One region of the Rahnella sp. JUb53 genome, then DNA from elsewhere that is predicted to be linked to it. Evidence: predicted binding sites of a transcription regulator. Region 1 holds the regulator's gene; the other holds the start of a gene.

Region 1 (12,541 bases):
GATGAGGAATTTCTATGCACAAGCACCTTAACAGGGGCAGGGGATCGGCTTACCTGAAACCTGCACTATATTCTCTTGCCGGCACCTTATTGGGTGGCGGAATGATGTTTTCTGAAGATGCCAAAGCGGCAGGTTTTATTGATGATTCGACGCTGACCGGCGGTGTGTATTACTGGCAGCGTGAGCGTGACCGCAAGGACATGGATCCGGCGAGCGACAACTACAAAGACTACACAACCAACCTTTCGCATTCTACCGCAAACCTGAATCTCGATTTTTCTTCCGGCTATGCCTGGGACATGTTTGGTATTGATATCGCAGCCTTTACGGCGATTGAAATGGCCGAAAGCAGCGAAAGCGGACATCCCAACGAAATCGCTTTCTCCAACAGCAACCGTGCCTACGACGAAGATTACTCCGGCGATAAAAGTGGGGTCAGCCTGTACAAAGCCGCCGGTAAATTTAAATACGGCGGATTCTGGGGACATGCCGGCTACATCCAGCCAACGGGCCAGACACTGATTGCGCCGCACTGGAGCTTCATGCCGGGAACTTACCGCGGCGCGGAAGCGGGCTACAAGCATGACTTCGGTGATCCGGGAGAGTTGAGTTTCTCCTACATGTGGGCGGACGAATATAAATCTCCGTGGCATCTGGAAATGGATGATTTCCGCCAGAACGATAAGAAAACGGGCGTTTCGTACATCCACTCTCTTGGAGCGAAATACGACTTCAAAAACGACTTTGTGCTGGAAGGCGCTTTTGGTCAGGCTGAAAGTTACGTCGATCAGTATTTTGCCAAAGCGTCTTACAAAATCGATCTGATGGGCAATCCGCTGACCACCAGCTACCAGTTCTACGGTGCGGAAGATCGCATCAGCAATAAGAACGATCCGAACAGCTTGTATGACGGGATGGCCTGGTTGCAGGCGCTGACTTTCGGTTACACCACCGGTCAGTTTAACTGGCGGCTGGAAGGTACGATGGTCAAAGCGGAAGGTAATCAGGGCTACTTCCTGCAACGTATGACCCCGACGTATTCCTCCTCCAACGGTCGTCTTGACGTGTGGTGGGATAACCGTTCGGACTTCAACGCCAACGGCGAGAAAGCGGTGTACGCCGGCGTACTTTACGATCTGGCGAAATGGGATCTGCCGGGCTTTGCCGTCGGGGGTTCTTACGTTTACGCGTGGGACGCCAAACCGAGTACCAATGCCGCTTATGACCAGAGCCAGCGTCTGAAAGAGACCGCCTGGAGCCTGGATGCGCTTTACACCATTCAGGAAGGCCGCGCTAAGGGGACATTGTTCAAACTGCATTACACCCAGTACGACAACCACTCGGATATTCCGAGCTGGGGCGGGGGTTACGGCAACATATTCCAGGATGAAAAAGACGTGAAATTCATCGTTATTGCTCCATTCACTATTTTCTGAGGTCGTTATGTCGATGAATAAATTACTGATGATGGCGGTATCTGTTGTTCTGCTGGCAGGTTGTGCGCCTACCGCCGATCAGGCACAGATTTCGCAAATGCGTGAAGACTACCGCGCGTGTATTAATTCTTCAGAAGGTAATCCGGACAAACTGGCGACTTGTCAGGTGTTGCTGAACAAGCTGAAACAGGAAAAAGAACACCAAAAATTTGCGGAACAGGAAACAGTACGCGTGCTGGATTACCAGCGCTGTCTGACGGCGCGCAAAACCGGTGATGGTCAGGCATATGCGGCGGATTGCGGTAAAATCTGGCAGGAAATCACATCCAATAACGCGCCTGTAATGGCGAACTAATAGCAGATTTTTGTAAAAGCCTTAGCTGGCAAAATCATCATTATCAAAAGCGAAACCCCGGCTTGCCGGGGTTTTCTACGTCGGTAAGCGGCGTCTGTGTTCGGGGTGAAACGCAGACATAAAAAAACCGCTTTCCAGCGGTTAGTTTATTTAGAGTATTTGCGACAATCGAAGCTGTGCAAATTAATGCGCAGGTTTGTCATTGTGCAAAGATTCATCTTCACGGCAGTCGCCTGCTTCACAGTGACCGTACAGGTACAGACTGTGGTTGGTCAGTTTGATGCCATGTTTTTTAGCAATCTCACGCTGACGACCTTCAATATATTCGTCACGGAATTCAATCACACGACCGCAATCCAGGCAGATCAGGTGATCGTGGTGATGTTGCTGAGTCAGTTCGAATACGGACTTGCCGCCTTCGAAGTTATGACGGGTGACGATACCAGCATCATCAAACTGGTTCAGAACACGGTAAACCGTGGCCAGACCAATTTCTTCGCCCATATCAATCAGTTGCTTGTACAGATCTTCCGCACTAACGTGATGACCTTCCGGCGCTTGCAGCACTTCCAGGATTTTGAGGCGCGGAAGCGTGACTTTTAAGCCGGCTTTCTTCAGTGCGGTGTTGTTGTCAGTCATGCGGATTCAGTCCTGTTACTATGTGCTAATCAAGTTGAGGCATGCAGCCTGTGGCATCGGCGGCACAAAATTGTTCGTTTACTGTTCTTCGTTTAAGGGAAGTGTGCCCATTCTCGTAAACGACAGCCTGTTAATAAAGATCACAAATTGCCTGTCACATTAATAATGCAACGACTTGATCGATAGAAAAAACAGATGAACTCAGTGTACCTTGATACGACCAAAAGTTACAATTTTGTAGCGGTTAAATTGTTAATTTCAGTAATAGTTTGGCCCTTCAATTGTAGAATAAATCCTCAGGGCCAACAGGGTTTTAGCCGATAATTTCTGAAAGGCTGAGTTCTTCTGTGATCTGTTTCACCCACGCATCAACACGTTCAGCGGTCAGTTCCGGCTGACGGTCTTCGTCAATTGCCAGTCCGATGAAGTGCTTATCATCTGCCAGGCCTTTGGATGCTTCAAAGTGGTAACCTTCAGTTGGCCAGTGTCCGACAATCACTGCGCCGCGTGGCTCAATGATATCGCGCACGGTACCCAGTGCATCGCAGAAATACTCGGCATAGTCTTCCTGATCGCCGCAGCCAAACAGGGCAACCAGCTTACCTTCGAAATCTATCTCTTCGAGCGACGGGAAAAAGTCATCCCAGTCACACTGCGCTTCACCGTAATACCAGGTTGGAATTCCGATCAGCAAAATATCGAATTTTTCCAGATCCTCTTTGCTGCTCTTCGCAATGTCATGCACCTCAGCCACATCTTTACCCAATTGTTTCTGGATCATTTTAGCGATGTTTTCGGTGTTACCTGTATCGGATCCAAAGAAGATACCTACAACGGCCATAAGATTATCTAACCTCTTGTTCTAAATGAAGTGCCCTGCATTGCAGGCAATAATAGCGAAGATGATACCAAACTCGCGAGGCGGAGAATATGCTTCTGCTCGCCTTCTTAACTGGGGAATAAGTTTATCGGGCAATATTTTAAAGTGTTATCGCCATCGTGTGCTTATCAACCACAGGGTTCCTGAGGTCATAAGCAAAGTGAAGAAATATACCGGCTCATTCCTTAAGTTTATGCATGTCCCGCCGATAGATGATGCGAGAGCAATCTCAACATAATAAAGAAATCGATGCCCGGAGAGGTGTTCAAACATGTCCGGGGGCGTAAGCCTGCTGGTTACCTGTTTTGATTCTCCGCATCCCCGTCAATCCTCAGACCAGAAACAGTCCTGTTTCGAGATAGGCATATCGTGCAGTTTTTAAAAAATATTACCATCAGGGCCGCTTTATTAACCATTCTTGGCATCTTCTGCGTGATGTGGGCTGGTGTTTCCCTTTATACCGTCACATCACTTGGCACATTAACGCAAAATACCAGGAACAGTACCGAACTGGTCAACAACATGACGCTGATCAGCAAAGGCAATGATCAGTATTTCCGTACCGTGACGCGTCTGAGTCGTGCGGTTGCACAGCTTCAGGCTGACCCGTCAAAAGGCCCCGAAATTTTTGACAGCGCCAAACAATCTCTTGATGGACTGACTCAGGCGCTGGCTGGTTTTAAATCAGTACCCCATCCGGGCCTGGAAGAATCAGCCATTCAGGAACTGCAGACCAGTTGGGAAAACCTGCTGACACAGGGCGTTACGCCGTTATTCAATGCTGCCAGCAGTAAGAATACCGACACCTATAACCAGTTAGCCAACACCACGGTTCCGGCGCTGAGCCGTACTTTTGGTTTATCAATGGAAAAGGTCAGCAGCCAGATTGCAGTTGATTTTCAGGCCGCACAAAATGAATCCAATCATCTGACCTACATGAGCAAAGTGATCCAGCTGAGCGCATTTGGTATTGGTTTGATCCTGTTGCTGCTGACCGATCGTTATCTGGTGATGGCGCTGGTGAAACCGCTGGATAAAATCCGCGATCAGTTCGCGGTGATCGCCAGCGGTGACCTGACGCAGTATATGGAAGAGTTCGGTAAAAACTGCGCCGGTAAACTGATCCCGCTGCTGAATGTGATGCAGGCGAGTCTGGTGAATACGGTGCAGACGATCCGTAACTGTACTAACCATATCTATCAGGGCGCATCGGAAATTTCAGCGGGCAATAATGACTTGTCTTCGCGTACCGAAGAACAGGCTTCTGCTCTGGAAGAAACCGCAGCCAGCATGGAAGAACTGACAGCGACGGTGAAACACAATGCCGATAACGCACATCACGCCAGCCAGCTGGTGATTGAAGCTTCCGGCACGGCGCAGAAGGGCGGTAATATTGTGGCGGACGTGGTCAGTACCATGAAAGACATTTCCGGCAGCTCAAAGAAAATTGCTGAAATTACGTCGGTCATCAACAGCATTGCTTTCCAGACCAACATTCTGGCGCTGAACGCCGCGGTTGAAGCCGCACGTGCGGGCGAACAGGGGCGTGGATTTGCGGTGGTCGCCAGCGAAGTGCGCAATCTGGCACAGCGCAGCGCCCAGGCGGCGAAAGAAATCGAATCCCTGATCAGTGAATCGGTTTCCCGCGTCGACAGCGGTTCAAAACTGGTTGAAAACGCCGGTCTGACGATGAATGAAGTGGTGCGCTCAATTACGCATGTCACCGATATCATGGCAGAAATCGCTTCGGCATCTGATGAGCAAAGCAAAGGCATCGGTCAGGTGGCGGTGGCGATCACTCAGATGGACAGTGTGACGCAGCAGAACGCCTCGCTGGTTGAAGAGGCATCGCAGGCTGCGGTTTCTCTGGAAGAACAGGCTGCATTACTCAACAACGCTGTGGCCACGTTCAAACTCAAAGACAGCGTGACCAACGTGAAGGGACGTCCAGCGAAAGCGGTTTCCGCTCCGTTGCTGCGTCCGGATACCGGGATGGGCGGGTTGCTTTCGGCGAATAGCGCGAAAAGTGCTGAGAACTGGGAAACGTTTTGAGAAGGGCGAAGAGAGTTAGCGTTGAATAAGTAAGAAAAAACAAACGGGTAGCCAGGAAAGGTTACCCGTTTTCAATCAGCCTTCATGACCGTTAAGATGCGCCAGCAGCATCTCTTCAATCAGTTCACTACGACTGATGTTACGTTCTTCAGCCAGCTTATTGAGCGTATCAACAGCATCGGCATTCATTTTCAGCTCCACGCGACGCAGACCGCTCGCTTTATCGCGGCGTAACTGATTGCGCTTGTTGATCCTGAGCTGTTCATCACGGGATAGCGGATTTGTTTTTGGACGCCCCGGACGGCGGTCATCTGCGAACAGATCAATCGTCGTGCGATCCAGTTGTTCTTTTGCCATAGGTAGCGGTACAACCAGGGAAGTTTTTACATCGGAAAACGGCAAGCCGATTCCTGACGAGCGTTTCACACATTTCGGGCTAAGAAACCCTGACCCAATTTACCCCCCGCGACTCAGCCTGAGTGAAACGGGGCGGCAAAATTATAGCGCGCAATCATACACTGGCGCCCCTGGGGTTCACAACGCCTGATTGCCCTGATTTCATGATAACTTTCTAAGTTGTGCAGGCTTTTTGCACAATTTATCCCCAGGATGTTAAACCTTAGTCCACATCGATGAAACGGTGAACAGCACGCAGCACGGCCTCAGGTTTTTCCGCGTGAACCCAATGTCCGGTTCCGGCGACGACATAGGCTTTGGCCTGCGGGAACTGACGGGCAATATCTTCGCGGTAAGCGTCCTGCACATACGGCGACAATCCGCCGCGGATAAATAACGCCGGGTGATCCCACGCCGGTACGTCTTCCCAGCCGGTGATGGTTTCATATTCACTGAGCAGCACCGGAACGTTGAAGCGCCATTCTCCCTGCTGGAAAGATTTCAGCAGAAACTGAATCACGCCATCTTCCTTTATATACTCGCGCATACAGGCGGCAGCCGACGTGCGGTCACGTAATCCGGCAGCGGTGACGGCGTTAATCGCCGCAAAAATCTCATCGTGACGGCGCACGCGGTAATCGACCGGCGCGACATCAATGGCGATCAGCTTCTCGATACGGTCAGGGATCAGCGCGGTCAGCGCCATCGCTGCTTTGCCGCCCATCGAGTGGCCGATAACAATGATTTTTTGGAAACCCACTTCATCCAGCGTTTCTGCTAAATCCTGCGCCATCGCGGCGTATGACATCTCATCAGAACGCCCGGACTGGCCGTGGTTACGCAAATCGACCTGTAACACTCTATGCTGTTGTTTCAGGTCGCGGCCCAGAACGCCCAGATTATCAAGGGTTCCGAACAAGCCGTGGATTAACAAAACCGGCAGGGCATGGCTGCCAGCGACTTCAGGTTCTTGCAGGCGATAATGTAATTTCATGGCGAAGTTCATACTGATAAACGATTCCATTAGGTTATCATGAGTTGCGGATGATTTTTTAAAACAGAAAGTTTCTGCCAGATGCCTGAGCGGGATTTGACTACCAGAAGCAAGAACAGGCCGGAGCCTGCATGCAGCAAAAACGGGAAGTAGTCTGGTTTTTGCTTCGCGGCACAATTCCCCTGTTTGTTACTGTGTAGAAATTTGTATAATCCTTTTGAATTAAGTAGAAAAACAGTACTGGATAAAGATGAAAACTATTGAGGTTGACGAAGAACTCTACCGCTACATTGCCAGCCACACGCAGGCTATCGGTGAAAGTGCGTCTGATATTTTACGCCGTATGTTGAAGTTTACTGCCGGACAGACCGCTCCTGCCGCGACAGTGAATGCTTCCATTATTGCCGGCACCGTTGCACAGGAAAAACCTGTCGCCGCTGCAGCACCGACGTCGCGTGATAAAGTCCGCGCCGTCCGTGAACTGTTGTTGTCTGACGAATACGCAGAGCAGACCAAAGCGGTGAACCGCTTTATGTTGATCCTTTCGACCTTGTATGGCCTGAACCCGAAAGAATTTGCCGTTGCGACCGAGTCATTAACGGGCCGCACGCGTACCTATTTTGCCGGTGACCAGCAAACCCTGCTGCAAAACGGCATTCATACCAAGCCTAAACACGTTCCCGGAACGCCGTATTGGGTTATTACGAACACCAACACAGGTCGCAAACGCAGCATGATCGAACACATCATGCAACTCATGCAGTTCCCGGCGGAACTGACTGACAAAGTGTGCGGCACCCTCTAAATTTCAGCGTAAGGGAGAAGCGCCAGTGGCTAATCACCCCCGTGCAGGGCAACCTGCTCAGCAAAGCGATTTGATTAATGTGGCGCAGTTAACGTCACAGTATTACGTTCTGCAACCGGATCCGGCTAACACAGCACACGCTGTGAAATTCGGCACGTCCGGTCATCGCGGTAGTTCGTTGCGTCACAGCTTTAATGAAGCGCACATCCTGGCCATTGCTCAGGCAATTGCTGAAGTGCGTAAAGAGCAGGGCACCACCGGCCCGTGCTACGTGGGTAAAGACACACATGCGTTGTCCGAACCGGCGTTTATCTCTGTGCTGGAAGTGCTGACGGCGAATGGCGTAGATGTCATCGTTCAGGACGACAACGGCTTCACGCCGACGCCTGCGGTGTCTCACGCTATCCTGACCCACAACCGCAACGGCGGCGCGCTGGCTGATGGCATCGTCATCACCCCTTCGCACAACCCGCCGGAAGATGGCGGCATAAAATACAATCCGACCAACGGTGGCCCGGCAGATACCAATCTGACCTCCGTGATTGAGAAACGCGCTAACGCACTGCTGGCTGCCAAGCTTGCGGGTGTGAAACGTCAGTCTCTGGATCAGGCGTGGAAAAGTGGTCATCTGGTGGCGCAGGATCTGGTTCAGCCGTTTATCGAAGGCCTGACCGATATCGTTGATATGGCCGCGATTCAGAAAGCAGGCCTGAAACTGGGTGTGGATCCTCTCGGTGGTTCCGGTATCGAATACTGGAAGCGCATCGCTGAGCATTACAAACTGGATCTGACGCTGGTGAACGATGAAGTCGATCAGACTTTCCGTTTCATGCATCTCGATCACGATGGTGTGATCCGCATGGACTGCTCGTCTGAATCCGCCATGGCCGGTTTGCTGGCGCTGCGGGATAAATTCGATCTGGCCTTTGCCAATGACCCTGACTACGACCGCCACGGCATCGTGACGCCAGCCGGTCTGATGAACCCGAACCATTATCTGGCGGTGGCGATTCAGTACCTGTTCCAGCACCGTCCGCAGTGGGGCAAAGAGGTTGCCGTCGGGAAAACGCTGGTATCCAGCGCGATGATCGACCGCGTAGTGGAAGATTTAGGCCGTAAACTGGTAGAAGTACCGGTAGGCTTTAAATGGTTCGTTGATGGTCTGTTTGACGGCAGCTTCGGTTTTGGTGGCGAAGAAAGTGCAGGGGCTTCTTTCCTGCGTTTCAACGGCACCCCGTGGTCTACCGACAAAGACGGTATCATCATGTGCCTGCTGGCCGCGGAAATCACCGCCGTCACCGGCAAGAATCCGCAGGAACATTACAACGAGCTGGCTGCCCGCTTTGGCGCGCCAAGCTACAACCGTATTCAGGCACCTGCAACTCACGCGCAGAAAGCCGCGCTGTCTAAACTTTCTCCTGAACAGGTGAAAGCCGACACGCTGGCCGGTGACCCGATCACTGCCCGTCTGACCAACGCTCCGGGTAACGGCGCGTCAATCGGCGGCCTGAAAGTGATGACCAAAAACGGCTGGTTCGCGGCACGTCCGTCGGGTACAGAAGAAGCCTACAAAATTTATTGTGAAAGCTTCCTCGGTGCTGAACACCGTGAGCAAATCGAGAAAGAAGCGGTAGAAATCGTCAGCAAGGTTCTTGCCGACGCTAAATAAGCCGTTCTCTGCTTCTCATCAAAGGCGCTGATTATTCAGCGCTTTTTTTTTGCGCTTTTCTTGCCGTCAGTTCAGAGACGAAAAAGATATATCTAAATGCGCTTTTCGGCTTGCCAGTTTCTGAAAATCGATCTAGTTTAGATATATCGAAATGATTCGATATATCTAAATAGGACGTAAACTATGTTTAGCAAAATGTTTGAAGGCCGCCACCGCGGTCACGGTTGCCGGGAAGAAGGGCATCGTGGTCATTGCCGTCATGAATCAGATCGCAGCGATCGCAGCGATCACAGCGAGCGTCACATGTTGCGCCGGGATGGCCGCCATCGTGGTGAAGAACGTGGTGAAGAAGGGCGCGAACGTCGCGGACGTGGCGAAGGCCGTCGCGGTGGCCGTGGCGAGCGCGGTGTGCATCGTCTGTTTGAACACGGTGATTTGCGCCGCGTGCTGCTGGCGCTGGTGGCGAAGAAACCGAGCCACGGTTATGAGTTGATCAAAGCCATCGAAGAAGCGTCTTCCGGTCTGTATGTGCCAAGCCCGGGCGTCATTTACCCGACGCTGACGCTGCTGGAGGAGCAGGATTTTCTCGAGCCTGTCGCCACCGGTAATGGTCGTAAAAGCTATCAGATAACTGAAGCCGGAAAAGTCGAACTGGCGCAGCATCAGGCGGCGGTGGATGTGATTTTTGCCCGTCTGGCTGGCGCTCAGCGTCCGCGCGAAAACAATCTGGCAGAAGGTATTCATGAATCGATGCACCGCCTGCGTCACGCGCTGCGCGGCAACATGATGCGTTCGGATTTAACGCCGGAGCAGGTGGTGCGGGTGAGTGCCATTTTGCAGCAGGCTGCGGAAAGTCTGGAAGCTGAATTTGGCGAAGCCAAACCGGAAACTGACGAACCTAAGGCATAAAACGATAGCCCACGCCGGTTTCAGTCAGTAAATGACGCGGCCGGGTGGCGTCGGCCTCCAGTTTCTGGCGCAAATGCCCCATGTAGATGCGCAGATAATGGCTGTGTTCGACGTAATTCGGGCCCCACACGTGGCTCAGTAACTGACGCTGAGTAATCACTTTGCCGCTGTTTGCCAGCAGTTCGGCCAGCAGGCGAAACTCAATCGGCGTCAGATGACAGTCTTCCCCGTTTCGCTGTACGCGGCGGTTGATCAAATCTACCGTCACATCCGCAAACGTGACCAGCGGGCTTTCCTGTGAGCTGCCCGCATGGCGGCGCAACGCAACGCGAACCCTCGCCAGCAGTTCACCAACGCCAAACGGCTTGGTCAGAAAATCATCAGCACCGGCATCCAGCGCAGCAATTTTGTCTTCTTCGCTCGTGCGTGCTGACAACACAATAATCGGGATCGCGCTCCAGTGGCGTAAATCGCGGATATAAGTCAGGCCGTCACCGTCCGGTAAACCGAGATCGAGAATAATCAGATCCGGTTTACGCGTGCCGGCCTCAATCAGCCCGCGTTGCAGCGTCTCACTTTCAAATACCCGTAAGCCTTCCGCCTCGAGCGCCGTGCGCACAAAGCGGCGGATCTCTTTTTCGTCTTCAACAATTAAAATATTTACCGGGGATGCGCTCACGTTGCCTCGTCGATGTCAGTGTCCATATCCGCTTCCATCTCAGGCAGGGCTTCCAGCGGCAGCCTGAAACGAAAACGCGCGCCGCCGTCAGGGCCATTCTCCGCCCAAATACGTCCGTCGTGCACCTCAATAATGGCACGGCAAATCGCTAATCCCAACCCCACGCCGGGAATAGCTGACTCTTTATTTCCCCTGGCGAATTTTTCGAAAATAGCGTGTTCGGCACCGGCCGGAATTCCCGGACCGTTATCCCAGACTTCGATCTCCAGCCACTCATCCAGTGGTGTGGCTTTTATGCCAATCGTCGCGCCAATTCCGGCATATTTATGGGCGTTTTCCAGGAGATTGATCAGCACCCGTTCAATCAGGCTGGCGTCGCAGTTCACCAGCACCATTTCCTTCGGCAAATCTATCTCGATGTGGTCGTGAGCCAGCACCGGTTCAAGCATCCGCAGCGCGCTGCCGGTGATTTCTTCCACTGACTGCCACTCTTTGCGCAGATTAAATCCGCCGGACTGAATGCGCGCCATATCCAGCAGATTATTCACCAGCCGTGTGGTGCTCAGTACCTGCTGGCGGATCTGGCTGGCCTGCGGGGCGTGCTTCGAACCTTCCGACGCCAGATCCAGCGTCAGGATTTCCGCCTGCCCGAAAAGCACCGTCAGCGGTGTGCGCAGGTCATGGGAAAGCGCTGAAAGCAGTGAGTTGCGCAGTTGCTCGCGTTCAGTTTCCAGTCTTGCTGTTTCCGCGCTGGCGGCCAGATGCAGACGTTCCAGGGCATTAGCAATCAGCACGGTGAAAGTTTGTAGCAGACGTTGCTGTTCCGGCACCAGTAGCTGACGGATATTCGGCGGTTCGACCGCCAGCAGACCGCGCGATTCCCCGGAAGCAATCAGCGGCAGAAGCTGATACGGCACGCCGGGCAGGGTATCGGTGCCCGCACCGGCAGGCAGTTTTTTATCGAAACTCCAGCGGGCGATGGCGTCATCCACCACAATCGAGGTGGTTTCACCGGCAGGTTGTGCCAGTTCGCCATTCTCCTGCGGCAGCAAAATGGCGGTTTTGGCATTCAGGCTGGACGAAATAAAGTGGCGGCTGGTTTGCGCAATGGCTTCCGGCGTCAGCGACTGGCTCAGCCCTTTGGACATTTCATACAGATGCTGCGCGCGTTTTTCACGGTGACGGGCGATGCGCGCCTGATAACGCACACCGGCGGTCAGATTCCCGATCAGAATACCGACAATCAGCATGACGCCGAACGTCACCAGATACTGTGCATCAGTGACCGCCAGCGAGCCGCGCGGCTGGACGAAAAACAGATCGAAGCTGACGACATTGATTACTGCCGCCAGCACCGACGGCCAGCGGCCATAAAACAGCGCGACAATCACCACGCCGAGCAGATACACCATCACCAGGTTGGCCTGATCGAAGGTCGGCACCAGCCATTGCGACATCACGGTGATCACCGCACACAGCGCCACTGCCAGTGAGCAGCCCCAGAGCTGGCGGCTGAAGCGGTCAGCGAATGTGCGTGAGTCCTGTTCTTTGCGTGCCGGATTGGGCGGAGAATCTTCCAGTCCGACCACGATGAGATCGAGATCCGGCGCGATATCTGCCAGTTTATCGGCAAAACTGGCACTGAACTTCCAGCGTTTTTCGCGGCGGCGGCCGGTCACGATTTTGCCCAGACGATGCTCGCGGGCGTAGCGCAAAATCGCCTGTTC
Region 2 (12,541 bases), on a different contig from region 1:
AGCTGGCCGACATAAGGGTCAGTCATCAGTTTGAACGCCAGCGCCGAAAACTTCTCGTTGTCATCGGAATGACGGAACACTTCGTTACCGTCTTCGTCAGTGCCCGCTACCGGTGGAATATCCAGCGGAGACGGCATCAGTTCGATCACGGCATCGAGCATGCGCTGTACGCCTTTATTCTTGAACGCACTGCCACACAGCATCGGCTGGATTTCACCGGCGATGGTGCGCAGACGCAGACCTTCGGTAATTTCATCCTCGGTCAGCGTGCCTTCTTCGAGATATTTATCCATCAGCGCGTCGTTGGCTTCAGCAGCGGCCGACACCATTTTTTCTCGCCATTCTTCCGCCAGCGCCTGCAGTTCTGCCGGGATCGCTTCATAGGTAAAAGTCATCCCTTGTGTCGCGTCGTCCCACAAAATGGCGCGCATTTTGCGCAAATCCACCACACCGGTGAAATGCTCTTCTTTACCGATCGGAATAACAATCGGCACCGGATTGGCTTTCAGGCGATCGACCATCATCTGGCGGACACGGAAGAAATCTGCGCCCTGACGGTCCATTTTGTTAACGAAAGCCAGACGCGGCACTTTGTATTTATTGGCCTGACGCCAGACGGTTTCAGACTGTGGCTGCACGCCGCCCACGGCGTCATACACCATTACCGCACCGTCGAGTACGCGCATGGAACGTTCCACTTCAATGGTGAAATCCACGTGCCCCGGAGTGTCGATAATGTTAATGCGATGCTCATCGAACGAGTGATCCATCCCGCGCCAGAAACAGGTCACGGCGGCTGACGTAATGGTAATGCCGCGCTCCTGTTCCTGAGCCATCCAGTCTGTGGTCGCACCGCCGTCATGCACTTCTCCCAGCTTATGATTCATGCCGGTATAGAAAAGAATACGCTCGGTGGTGGTAGTTTTACCTGCGTCGATGTGTGCTGAGATACCGATATTGCGGTAGCGCTCGATTGGCGTTTTGCGAGCCATATAACGTCCTTACTGGTTGATGGCTAAGTTGGCGGAGAGTGGTTATCACGTCCCGTCACAAAGTAATGAGTACTAAACTTCTTAATGCGGAGAGTATACTACAATTGTACGTGTATATTCGTACAATAATTTTATTCTATCGATGAAATTGGTGAGAGGCCATCGCGTTGTACAGCAGCAGAGGGATAGGCTATATTGCGCGGCCGTTGATTTTTGTACTTTAAGAGGATAGTCCGATGATAGCCAACCACCCTGAGCGCGGGCAGATCCGCCTCGAAAATGTTCTGACTGCGCTGGGCAATCCGCTACGTCTGGCCGTGGTGCGCACGCTGGCAAAAGGCGGCGAGCATCCTTGCGGAACCTTATTGCAGGGACTGTCGAAATCGACACTGACTCACCACTGGCGCGTATTGCGGGACAGCGGCGTGATCTGGCAGCGCCCGGATGGCCGCGCCAATTTGCTTTCACTGCGCCGCGAAGATCTGGACGCCCGCTTCCCCGGCCTGCTCGATTCGCTGCTCAGCGCCATCGAATCTGACGGCATTACGCTGGAATCCACCCAGAAACATATTTCTGAGCAACATCTTTAATGTGCAGAGAATTACTGCACCGTTAATTGCGATTTCACCAGCGCACAAAACGTATTGATTATAGCCGATGAATGGCTGTCCTCCCGCCGCGCGAGATACAGCGGCGCACTGAGTTGCGTGGCGGCATCCAGTGGCAGGAACACCACGCCATCGCCGCCGAGGCGGGTCATAGACTCCGGCACAATAGAAATCCCCAGCCCCGCGCCGACCAGACTCAGGCAGGATGTTAACCGCGGCGCTTCCTGCACGATGTGCGGGCTAAAACCGGCGCGGACATACGCTGCCAGTATGGCGTCATACAATCCCTGCCCGGCACGACGACGGTACAACACAAAAGGTTCGTTGCTCAGTTCTTCGAGTTTGAGCGGCCTGGCGGAAGTCCGCGATGCCAGTTTGTGTCCGGCCGGAACCGCCACCCACATCGGTTCTTCCAGCACTTTTTCCATTTCTAATTCGGGCATATCTTTGACCCGCATACGCACAAATGCGACATCCAGCTCGCCCGCCACCACAGACGCCAGTAACTCGCCGCTGCCGCTTTCTTCAAGCTGTGTGCTGACCGCCGGATAAATCTCCCGGTAGCGGCGCAGCAGCGCAGGCACAAAGGTATGCAGCGCGGCTGAGCTGGTGAAACCGATACGCACGCGCCCTTGTTCTCCCTGTGCGGCACGATGCATCGCGGCGCTGAGCTGAGCGGCCCGTGCCAGTACCGCGCGGGCTTCCTGCAATAAGACCTCGCCCGCTTCGGTCGGGATCACCCCGCGCGGCAAACGTTGTAACAAAGGCACGCCAAATTCCTGTTCCAGCCCCTGTAGCAGGCGTGTCAGCGGCGGTTGCTGGATAAACAGCAGTTCTGCGGCGCGGGTAATGCTGCCCACTTCCACCACGGTGACGAACGCATTCAGACGTTTTAACTCAATCATATCCATACCCTCAGGGTATCTTTTGTCATTATTAAAGGCATTAGACATCATGGCACATCCACGCGCATGATCCTTAACAGAATTTACGCCTCTGGCGGCTTTGAATTACATTTGAGGGAGAGAGTGAAAATGTCGGCACAAACGCAGGATAAATTAATGCTGGATACAGAAGATGGGACCGCGCCGCAACCTGATTGCGGACAACTGTTTAAAGGCTTTTTCATTCTTGGCCTGACCGGTTTCGGCGGCGTGCTGCCGATGGCGCGGCACATGCTGGTGGATAAACGCCGCTGGCTGACCGGCGATCAGTTCACAGAACTGCTGGGTCTGTGTCAGTTTTTACCGGGCGGCAATATCATTAATTTATCCGTCGCGCTGGGGATGGAGTTTCGCGGGCTGCGCGGTGCGCTTTCAGCCATTCTCGGCCTGATCCTGGCACCGACGATTTGCGTGGTGCTGCTCGGACTGGTGTATGCACGCTATCAGAATGAACCGCTGGTGGAACATTTGTTTGCGGGGATGGCGGCAGCGGCAGCGGGTTTACTGCTCTCGACCGGCCTCAAGATGCTGGCACCTTTGCGGGGAAAATGGCTGCAACTGGCGCTGGTCGCCGCAGGCGTCATTGCCATCGCAGGATTTCGCATCCCGATGCTGCCGGTGATGCTGGTGCTGGCTCCGGTCAGTATTTTCATCTGCGCAAGGAGTAAATTCTGATGGCCGTTTTACTCTCACTCGCCCTGCTGTTTACCGAACTTTCACTGCTGGCCTTTGGCGGCGGTAATACCATTCTGCCAGAGATGCAACGTGCCGTGGTGCAGGTACATCACTGGATGAGCGCGCAGGAATTCAGTGCATTGTTCGCGCTGGCGCAAGCCGCTCCCGGACCGAATATGATGATCGTGCCGCTGATTGGCTGGCAGGTTGCGGGATGGTCCGGTCTGCTGGTGTCTTCGCTGGCAAAATTTGGTCCGTCTTCCGTGGTGACGCTGATCGTGATGGGGGGCTGGAAGCGTTATAAAGACCGACCGTGGCGTCAGGTTATTCAGCGCGGACTGGTGCCGGTCACCGTCGGGCTGGTGGTGTCGAGCGGACTGTTGATCGCCAAAGCTTCAGCCACCACGCTGTCACTTGCCGGCGTGATCGCCCTGTGTACCCTGCTGGCGCTTAATAAGCGGATCCACCCGTTATGGGTACTGGCGGTCGGCGCGGTACTGGGAATGGTGCTTGGCTGATAACATTTGAGAACCTGATCGCAATATCAGTCAGGTAAATAGGTTATTCCTTAAGCATTAAGTTTCTATATTTATCAATTCTTTATAGACACAAAATAATTAAGGATGATGATGAAAATCAAACCTCTGAACCTGGCTGTTTCTGCCCTTCTGTTTTCCACACCGGCTGCTTTTGCTGATACCGATCAACCCGAACTGAGTCAGCGGGAAGTGACATTGCTGACCATTGATGGCCTGCAATTTAAAGATCTCAATCACTCCGGCAAACTCGAACCTTATGAGGACTGGCGACTGACGCCGGAAGAACGCGCGGCGGATCTGGTAAAACGTATGACGCTGGAAGAAAAAGCCGGGGTGATGATGCACGGCTCCGCACCGACGGCCAACAGTCCGATCGGCGCCGGGACTCACTATGATATGGCGGCGGCGGAAAAGATGATTTCCGGCGCGAAGGTCAACAGTCTGATCACCCGGTTGTCAGCGGAAGACCCTGCGGTGATGGCAGAAGAGAACAATAAACTGCAGCAGATTGCTGAAAAATCACGACTCGGTATTCCGGTCACCATCAGCAGTGATCCACGCAACTCGTTTGAATATCTGACTGGCGCGAGCACGGCTTCCGGCAAATTCACACAGTGGCCGGAAACGTTAGGGCTGGCGGCAATTGGCAATGAAAAACTCACCCGCCGCTACGCCGATATCGTCCGTCAGGAATATCTGGCTGTCGGCATTCGCGAGGCACTTTCTCCGCAGGCCGATCTGGCGACCGAACCGCGCTGGGCGCGTATCAGTGGTACTTTCGGTGAAGACCCGACGCGGGTGCATAACATGGTGCGCGGCTACATCGAAGGGATGCAAAATGGCGGCGATGGCCTGAATCAGGGCAGCGTGATTTCGGTAGTGAAGCACTGGGTCGGCTACGGTGCGGCGGAAAACGGCTACGACAGTCACAACGTTTACGGCAAAAACGCGGTGTTCCCGGGCAATAATCTCAAAGAGCACATCTATCCGTTTACCGGCGCGTTCGAAGCCAACGTCGCCAGCGTCATGCCCACCTACTCTATTTTGAAAAACGCGTCCTTTGAAGGCAAACCGCTGGAACAGGTCGGTGCCGGATTCAGCCATCAGTTACTGATGGATATCCTGCGCGGTCAGTATGGTTTCAAAGGGGTGATCCTCAGCGACTGGCTGATCACCAGCAACTGCGAAGACGAATGCCTGAACGGTTCGCCGGAAGGCAAAGAACCGGTACCCGGCGGCATGTCCTGGGGCGTTGAAAAGCTGACGCCGCAGCAGCGTTTCGTCAAAGCGGTGAAGGCTGGTGTGGATCAGTTTGGCGGCGTGACTGACTCACAGCTCCTGGTGAATGCGGTCAACGAAAAACAGCTGACGCAGCAGCGGCTGGATGAATCCGTGGTGCGCATCCTTGAGCAGAAATTCCGCATTGGACTGTTTGAAAATCCGTTTGTGGATCCTCAGAAAGCAGTGAAAACCGTCGGACGCGCAGACTGGCAGAAAGAAGCCGATGCGGCGCAACGTCACTCCCTTGTTTTACTGCAAAATACCGATGATCTTTTGCCGCTGAAAAAAGGCAAAAAAGTGTGGCTGTATGGTCTCGAACCGAAAGCCGCACAGGCCGCAGGTTTCACCGTGGTTGATGCGCCTGAAAAAGCTGATGTCGCGTTGATCCGCGCCCATGCACCTTATGAACAACCGCATAAACAGTGGTTCTTCGGCAAGCGCCACCATGAAGGTTCACTGGCCTTTACCGATGACAATGCCGATTATCAGGCCATCGTAAAAGCCAGCAAAGCGGTACCCACGGTGGTGACGGTGTACCTCGACCGCCCTGCTATTCTGACCAACGTGAATGACAAAGCAAAAGCGGTTATTGGCAATTTCGGGGTCAGCGATGCGGTGCTGTTTAGCCGTCTGACCAGCAGCGAAGCGTATACCGGCAAACTGCCGTTCGAACTGCCGTCATCGATGGAAGCCGTGCTTAAACAACAGTCGGATATGCCGCATGACAGCGAAAACCCGCTGTTTGACATTGGCTTTGGTCTGGCGCGTTAACGCCTGCGTTTAGCTGACTACCCTCGCCAGCACAAAACCGTCCCAGCCTTTGCTGCCGACGGTTTGCAGCGCGGTGGCAGATAAGCGGGGTTCCTGCTCAATCATCTCAATAAAGCGGCGAACGCCTTGTACACGGGCGTCGTCGCTATGCGGATCGATCACCGCGCCGTCCCTCACTGCATTATTTCCCGATCTCGGTCGTGAACTTTTTCGATTTAAAAAAACTCACTCTTAAAGCTTATCCGTAACTGCGGTTTTGTCTGCGTTTTCAAGGGATTCTTCTAATTTCACGATGCGGTAATCATATTCGATATCCATTGCCTGAGTAAGGTTGTTCGTAAAACAATCAAAAAGACCCTGTATTTCATCATGATAAACATGCGTCAGTTCACATTTTTAGAAGAAAACCCCCTTGAATTTGTAAAATAATAATGATAACAATTATCATTAAGTTTAACATTCGTCTCGTTTTCGTTAAGCCATACCGCGTTATTGCGCCGCGGTTTCCGCGCGTAACCCTGCTGGCTTTTTGGGTCTATTTCACACGCATCAATTAATCACCTGATGATTTATCAGGTTATTTATAGGGACTATGAATATGTTGTTGGCTTTCCCCCTCAAACGCTCGGTGCTGATGTGCGCCATGGCGCTGGCCGTTCCGGCTGCATCAATGGCTGCCGAAGATACCGTGGTTGTCAAAGCCGCACCTGCTGATACCGCAGATGCCCCGACGCAGGGTTACAGTGCAAAAACCAGTAAAAGCGCGACCAAAACGGATCAGCCGCTGATCACTACCGGTCAGGCCGTGTCTGTCGTGACCCGTCAGCAAATGACTGACCAGAACGCCACCACGGTTAACGCTGCACTTAACTATACGCCCGGCGTCTTCACCAACTTTGCCGGTGGCGCAACGCGTTATGACACAATTTCCCTGCGCGGTTTCCACGGCGGTGACGTCAACAACACCTTCCTTGATGGCCTGCGTATTCTCAGCGATGGCGCAACTTACAACTCCATTCAGGTTGATCCGTGGTTCCTCGAACGTATTGATGTGGTGAAAGGCCCGTCTTCTGCACTTTACGGCCAGAGCATTCCCGGCGGTGTGGTGATGGAAACCACCAAGCGCCCGCAGTTTGCTGAAGAAGGTCACTTCCAGCTTTCCGGTGGTACACAAAACACCAAAGGCGGCGCGTTCGATTACACTAACGCGATCAACGATCAGCTGGCATTCCGCCTGACCGGTATGACCCGCAGCAGCGATACGCAGTACGATCATCAGCGTGAAGAGCGTTACGCGATTTCTCCGCAGTTACTGTGGACGCCGGATGAAAACACCTCCCTGTTACTGCGGGCTTATCTGCAAAAAGATCCGTCCGGCGGTTATCACGCCGCAGTGCCTGCCGACGGCAGCCTGTACGGTCAGAAACTGAGCCGTGGTTTCTTCGATGGCGAAACCACCCGCAACCAGTTCAAACGCTGGGAGCAGATCTACAGCTACGAATTCCAGCACGCGTTTAACGACGTATGGTCATTCCGCCAGAACGCCAACTACACCCATTCCAATACCGAACTGGATCAGGTGTATCAGGCTGGCTGGAACGCAGACCGTACGCTGATGAATCGCTACTATTCCGGTGAGAAGTCATCTCTGGATACGTTTGCTATCGACAACCAGCTGGAAGCGGATTTCGCCACCGGCGAACTGGCACATAAAGTGGTACTGGGCTTTGATTATTCCCACTTTATCAACGACGTGAAATCTGATGGCGCCACCGCTGAGCCACTTAACCCGTACACCGGTGTGGGCGGCGATGCCCTGGATTATTACAGCCATTCACGCGGTAAAAACCGTTATGAGCAGATGGGCACTTATCTGCAAGATGAAATGAGCTGGAACAAATGGTATCTGACCCTGTCAGGCCGTTACGACACGCTGAAAACCTCCAGCCGCAGCTACGAAAGCATTTACGGCACGCAGAGCAACAGCGAACGTAAAGACGAACACTTCAGCAGCCGCGCTTCCCTGCTGTACGCCTTCGACAGCGGGATTTCTCCGTACGTCAGCTACAGCCAGGCGATGACCCCATCTGCCCTGCCGGGCGCTGATGGCACCCTGCTGAAACCGATGCAGAGCGAGCAATACGAAGCCGGGATCAAATACCAGCCGGTCGGCACGTCCGATATGTACAGCGCGGCGTTGTATGATCTGACGCAAAAAGACGTGGGTAACCGCGTGGTGGTGGGCAGCTATTACGAGCCGGCAGGGAAAATCCGTTCACAGGGTCTGGAGCTGGAAGCCAAGAAACAGGTTACCGAACGCTTCAACGTGATGGCCGGTTATACCTACAACAAAGTGCGTATCCGTGATGCCGCCGAAAACAACGGCAACACGCCGTATGTGACGCCAAAACAAATGGCGTCCATCTGGGGTCAGTACAACACGCCGATTGGTGTGGATATGGGTGCGGGCGTGCGCTACATCGGCACACAATGGGCGGATAACGAAAACACCCGTCACATGCCTTCTGCCACGCTGGTTGACGCATCACTGCGTATGAATCTGGTGCAGTTTAATCCGCAGCTGAAAGGCGCGTATGTGCAGCTGAATGCCAACAACCTGTTCGACAAGAAATATGTCGCGGCCTGTTACGGCACCAGCTACTGCTACTGGGGTCAGGAACGTACTGTGGTTGCTACAGTAGGTTATGACTTCTGATAGATTTTTTCAGCTCCTCCCCCTGCGAAGGGGGAGGCTGGGAGGGGGTTTTAAGGGCTAACACCTTGTTTAAGAAAACCTTAACTTTTGATTTAGAACTTAATACCCCACCCCAACCCTCCCCTTCGCAGGGGAGGGAGCGATTCTGAGAGTTTATTCTTCCGGCAAATTCAGCCGCGCTTTCACCGTCTTTCGCGCACTTTCCAGCAACGCATCCGAAGCTTTACGATCAGGTTCGCAACGTGCCAGCGACAAGCTGCCCATCAGCTCTGCACTGACTGATATCGCCGTGGTTTTTAAATCCTCAACGCCCATCTCCGTCAGCTGACGAAAAATCATCCCTCGGATCCGTTCGATCCCCCGTGCAAACTCCGCCTGACAAGCTGCCGGCATACGGGGTGTTTCCGAAGCCAGCGCGGAAACCGGACAGCCCTGCGCACGGTTATCACGGTGCCATGTCGAAAGATAGAAATCGATATACCCCGCCAGTTGCTGCTGTGCGGTCAGCCCCTGATTATCTTTATCCCAGCGCGCCATCACCTGATTAAACATCTGTGCGATAGCTGCTTCGATCAGGGCATCTTTTGAGGCAAAGTGCGCATAGAACCCGCCGTGCGTCAGACCGGCTTTACTCATCACGCCAGCCACGCTGACCTGCAACGGCCCCTTGGCGCGGATAGCTTTCGCCGCTTCTTTCACGATCCGCTCGCGGATTTTAGGTTTATGTTCACTTTCATAGCGCATAGTCAGGCCCTGATCATCAGAAAATTGCCGTCATAGTTTACCTGACCGCATCGGTTAACGAAACGCGGGCATCCACCGATAATCCCGGACGCAGCGCCGCTAAATCCGGCTGACCGGCATCGAGACGAATACGCACAGGCACCCGTTGAACAATTTTGGTGAAGTTACCGGTGCCCGGCTCAAACGGCAGCAGTGCAAATGTGGAACCGGAACCTGGCGCGAGGCTGTCGACTTCACCGCGAAACGTCACACCCGGCAACGCATCGACATGGACATCCGCCCGTTGTCCCGGTTGCATTCTGCCGGTCTGCGTCTCTTTGAAGTTGGCTGTCACATAAATCCCCTGCTCCGGCACCAGCGTCATCAGCCGCTGACCGGGCGTGACATAATCGCCCACCTGAACCTGACGGTTTCCCGCCACGCCATCCACGGCTGCAAAAATCGTAGTGTGATTGAGATCCTGTTGCGCCAGATCTTCCGCCGCCTGCGCTTTCACGACTGCCGCATTCGCCAGCGCCAGCGCGGCTTCAATTTCAGCGCGTTTTGCATGTGTGACTGCCGCCTGATTTTGCGCCACATCCAGCATGGCAGCGGCGTGTGCCGAGGTCTGTTCAGCGGTCACGGCGGTGGTTTTATAGCGGTCGGCATCATTACGTGACGTCGCGCCGCTGACCGCCAGCGACTGATAACGCTGCTGTTCGGCTTCGGCGTGTTGCTGCTCGGCAAGGGAGGAACGGATTGCCGTGCGTGCCGCGTCAATCTGAGTCAGTGCCAGCTGTTCCTGCGCCTGCTGGCTGAGCAATGCCGCCTGCTGTTGCGCGACCTGCGCCCGCGCATCTTGAAGATCGCCGCGTGCCGCATTCAGACGTGCTGTAAATTCCTCGCTGTCGATAAGGACCAGTTTATCCCCTGCATGAACCTGCTGGTTGTGCCGCACCAGTACCTTTGCCACAAACCCCTTCACTTTTGGCGCGACGGTAGTCGCATCTGCGGTCAGGTAGGCATCGTCGGTTGATTCCGATGCAGGCGCAGCCAGCAACCAGGCAGCACCGCCAAGAGCAACAGCCAGCGCAATGCCGCTGACCACAAAGATCCGCTTTGAACGTTTACCGGATTTCTCCACCGGAACCGCGATCCCTTCACCTGCTGTGGTTTCACTCATTTTTATTCTCACTCATTGCATGATGGTCATCATATTAATATGATGCTTATCATATAAACAAGCCCCGGGATCTCACAAAAATGCCTGCCACCCTGACGCCATCCGCAACGCTCTCGCCTGCGGATTACCCGACCTCACGCAAGTTTCTGATTTTCAGCATTATGGCGTTCGGCATGTTCCTGGCGCTGATCGACATTCAGATCGTCGCCGCCTCGTTAAACGATGTGCAGGCCGGGCTGTCTGCCGGACCCGATGAAATCAGCTGGGTACAAACGTCCTACCTGATCGCCGAGCTGGTGATGATCCCTTTCTCGGCGTTTCTGACGCAGGCGCTTTCCACCCGCTGGCTGTTCAGTGCCTCTGCCGCATTGTTCACGCTCAGCAGTATGGGTTGTGGATTGTCGTGGAATATTGAATCGATGATCTTCTTCCGCGCTTTGCAGGGCTTTACCGGCGGCGCGATGGTACCGACTGTTTTCGCCACCGGTTTTGCCATGTTTCAGGGTAAACAGCAGGCGCTGATCCCGGCGATCCTCGGCATGGTCAGCGTGCTGGCGCCCACGCTCGGACCGACGGTCGGCGGCGTGGTCACGCAGTTACTCGACTGGCGGTGGATTTTCTTCATCAACATCCTGCCCGGCATTCTGGTGGCGACCGGTGCGGTACTGTTCATTCATGTTGATAAGGCTGATTTTTCGATGCTTAGACGCATCGACTGGGTGCATTTATTGTCGATGGCGATAGCCCTTGGTTGCCTGGAATACGTGCTGGAAGAAGGTCCGCGCAAGAACTGGTTCAGCGATCCGCAGATCCAGATATCAGCCTGGTTCTCGCTGGTGGCTTTTATCCTGTTCCTCGAACGCTCCTTTTATTCCAAAAACCCGATCGTGCGCCTGACGCCTTTTCGCGATCCAACGTTCACCTTCGCCTGCCTGTTCAATCTGGTGGTCGGATTCGGGCTGTATGCCTCTACCTATCTGACGCCGGTGTTCCTTGGCCGCATCCGCGATTTCAACAGCCTGGAAATCGGGACGACGGTGTTTGTGGTCGGCGTCGGGCAGTTTTTCAGCACGATTATTGCCGCCAGATTAATCAACCGCGTTGACCGCCGGTTGCTGATCGCCGTGGGATTATCCGGTTTCGCACTGAGTCTGTGGCTTACCACGGCTGTCACCACATTCTGGGGATCGGAACAGTTTTTCTGGCCGCAGGTCGTGCGGGGTCTGTTTATCATGTTGTGTATCGTACCGAGCGTGAACATGGCACTGACCGCGTTTCAGGGGCCGGAACTGCGTTATGCGTCCGGGTTGTTTAACCTGATGCGCAATCTGGGTGGCGCGATTGGTATTGCTACCGTGAATACCTGGTTGCAGGACTGGACACGGGTACATGCGGCGCGTTTCGGCGAAAGTCTAGGGCAATATAGCGACAGCGCGCAGGAAGTGATTGGCTCGCTGGCGCAAAGGATCGGTCATCTCACGCCAGACACTGCGCAGGCCTTACTGATGGCAAAAAGTTTGTTCGGCGCCAAAGTAGCCGCGCAGTCTCTGACCCTGGCCTTCAATGATATTTTTCAGGTGATGGCCTGGATGTTCCTGGCGGCGCTGATCATGGTGCCGTTTTGCCGTAAATAAGCAGACGAATGTAAATAAATGTGGAGCCTGCATCAAAAAATGCCTTTAGCTGAGGGAACTTTTCTAACATGGTGAGAAAGCTTTGGCCTGTTTGAAATAAATCCTTATAATTAGCGGCCCTGAAATGCGATTCGTTACACATACTGAGTCCCTTTCAAGTGCTATGTGCAAGTACACTATCTCTCCGGCCGGTTTCGACTGCGTCGGGGGGAATTAACATCCTGACAACAACTGCCAGTGTGGCATTAACGACCAACGAAAATATGAAAATGAGCATTCGCGCAATCCTTACCCTGGTTTTGGCAGTTGCTGCATATAGCCAGGCGTCTTTTGCTGTGGTCTACCCTCTGCCGGCCAATAACGGTCGTCTGGTCGGTGAAAACATCACAGTTACTGTTCCTCAGGGCAGCAGCCTGCCACTGGAACATTTCGCAGCGCAATACCAGATGGGTTTGAGCAACATGCTTGAAGCCAA

Evidence for each region. Region 1 encodes Fur, which represses iron uptake genes when iron is present. Its sites were predicted from a motif close to ATAATAATGAGAACNACTATCAA; they were not measured.
Region 2: the regulator Fur is predicted to act here: its motif matches at 6,236-6,258, upstream of EC840_RS03210 (TonB-dependent siderophore receptor).

Annotation. Positions count from the first base shown of each region.
Region 1 covers NZ_SLYT01000003.1:515,570-528,110, forward strand. Annotated here, with positions in the region: gene EC840_RS10160 (OprD family outer membrane porin) at 15-1,436, shown strand; gene chiQ (ChiQ/YbfN family lipoprotein) at 1,450-1,791, shown strand; gene fur (ferric iron uptake transcriptional regulator) at 1,975-2,430, opposite strand; gene fldA (flavodoxin FldA) at 2,744-3,271, opposite strand; gene EC840_RS10180 (methyl-accepting chemotaxis protein) at 3,680-5,362, shown strand; gene ybfE (LexA regulated protein) at 5,438-5,719, opposite strand; gene ybfF (esterase) at 5,982-6,764, opposite strand; gene seqA (replication initiation negative regulator SeqA) at 7,003-7,557, shown strand; gene pgm (phosphoglucomutase (alpha-D-glucose-1,6-bisphosphate-dependent)) at 7,583-9,226, shown strand; gene EC840_RS10205 (PadR family transcriptional regulator) at 9,410-10,135, shown strand; gene kdpE (two-component system response regulator KdpE) at 10,125-10,814, opposite strand; gene kdpD (two-component system sensor histidine kinase KdpD) at 10,811-12,541, opposite strand, start outside.
Region 2 covers NZ_SLYT01000001.1:682,356-694,896, reverse strand. Annotated here, with positions in the region: gene fusA (elongation factor G) at 1-992, opposite strand, end outside; gene EC840_RS03240 (helix-turn-helix transcriptional regulator) at 1,229-1,582, shown strand; gene EC840_RS03235 (LysR family transcriptional regulator) at 1,594-2,511, opposite strand; gene EC840_RS03230 (chromate transporter) at 2,662-3,219, shown strand; gene EC840_RS03225 (chromate transporter) at 3,216-3,737, shown strand; gene EC840_RS03220 (glycoside hydrolase family 3 N-terminal domain-containing protein) at 3,849-5,810, shown strand; partial or broken gene EC840_RS03215 (methyltransferase) at 5,820-6,014, opposite strand; gene EC840_RS03210 (TonB-dependent siderophore receptor) at 6,409-8,526, shown strand; gene EC840_RS03205 (TetR/AcrR family transcriptional regulator) at 8,680-9,270, opposite strand; gene EC840_RS03200 (HlyD family secretion protein) at 9,308-10,432, opposite strand; gene EC840_RS03195 (DHA2 family efflux MFS transporter permease subunit) at 10,513-12,066, shown strand; gene EC840_RS03190 (L,D-transpeptidase family protein) at 12,330-12,541, shown strand, end outside.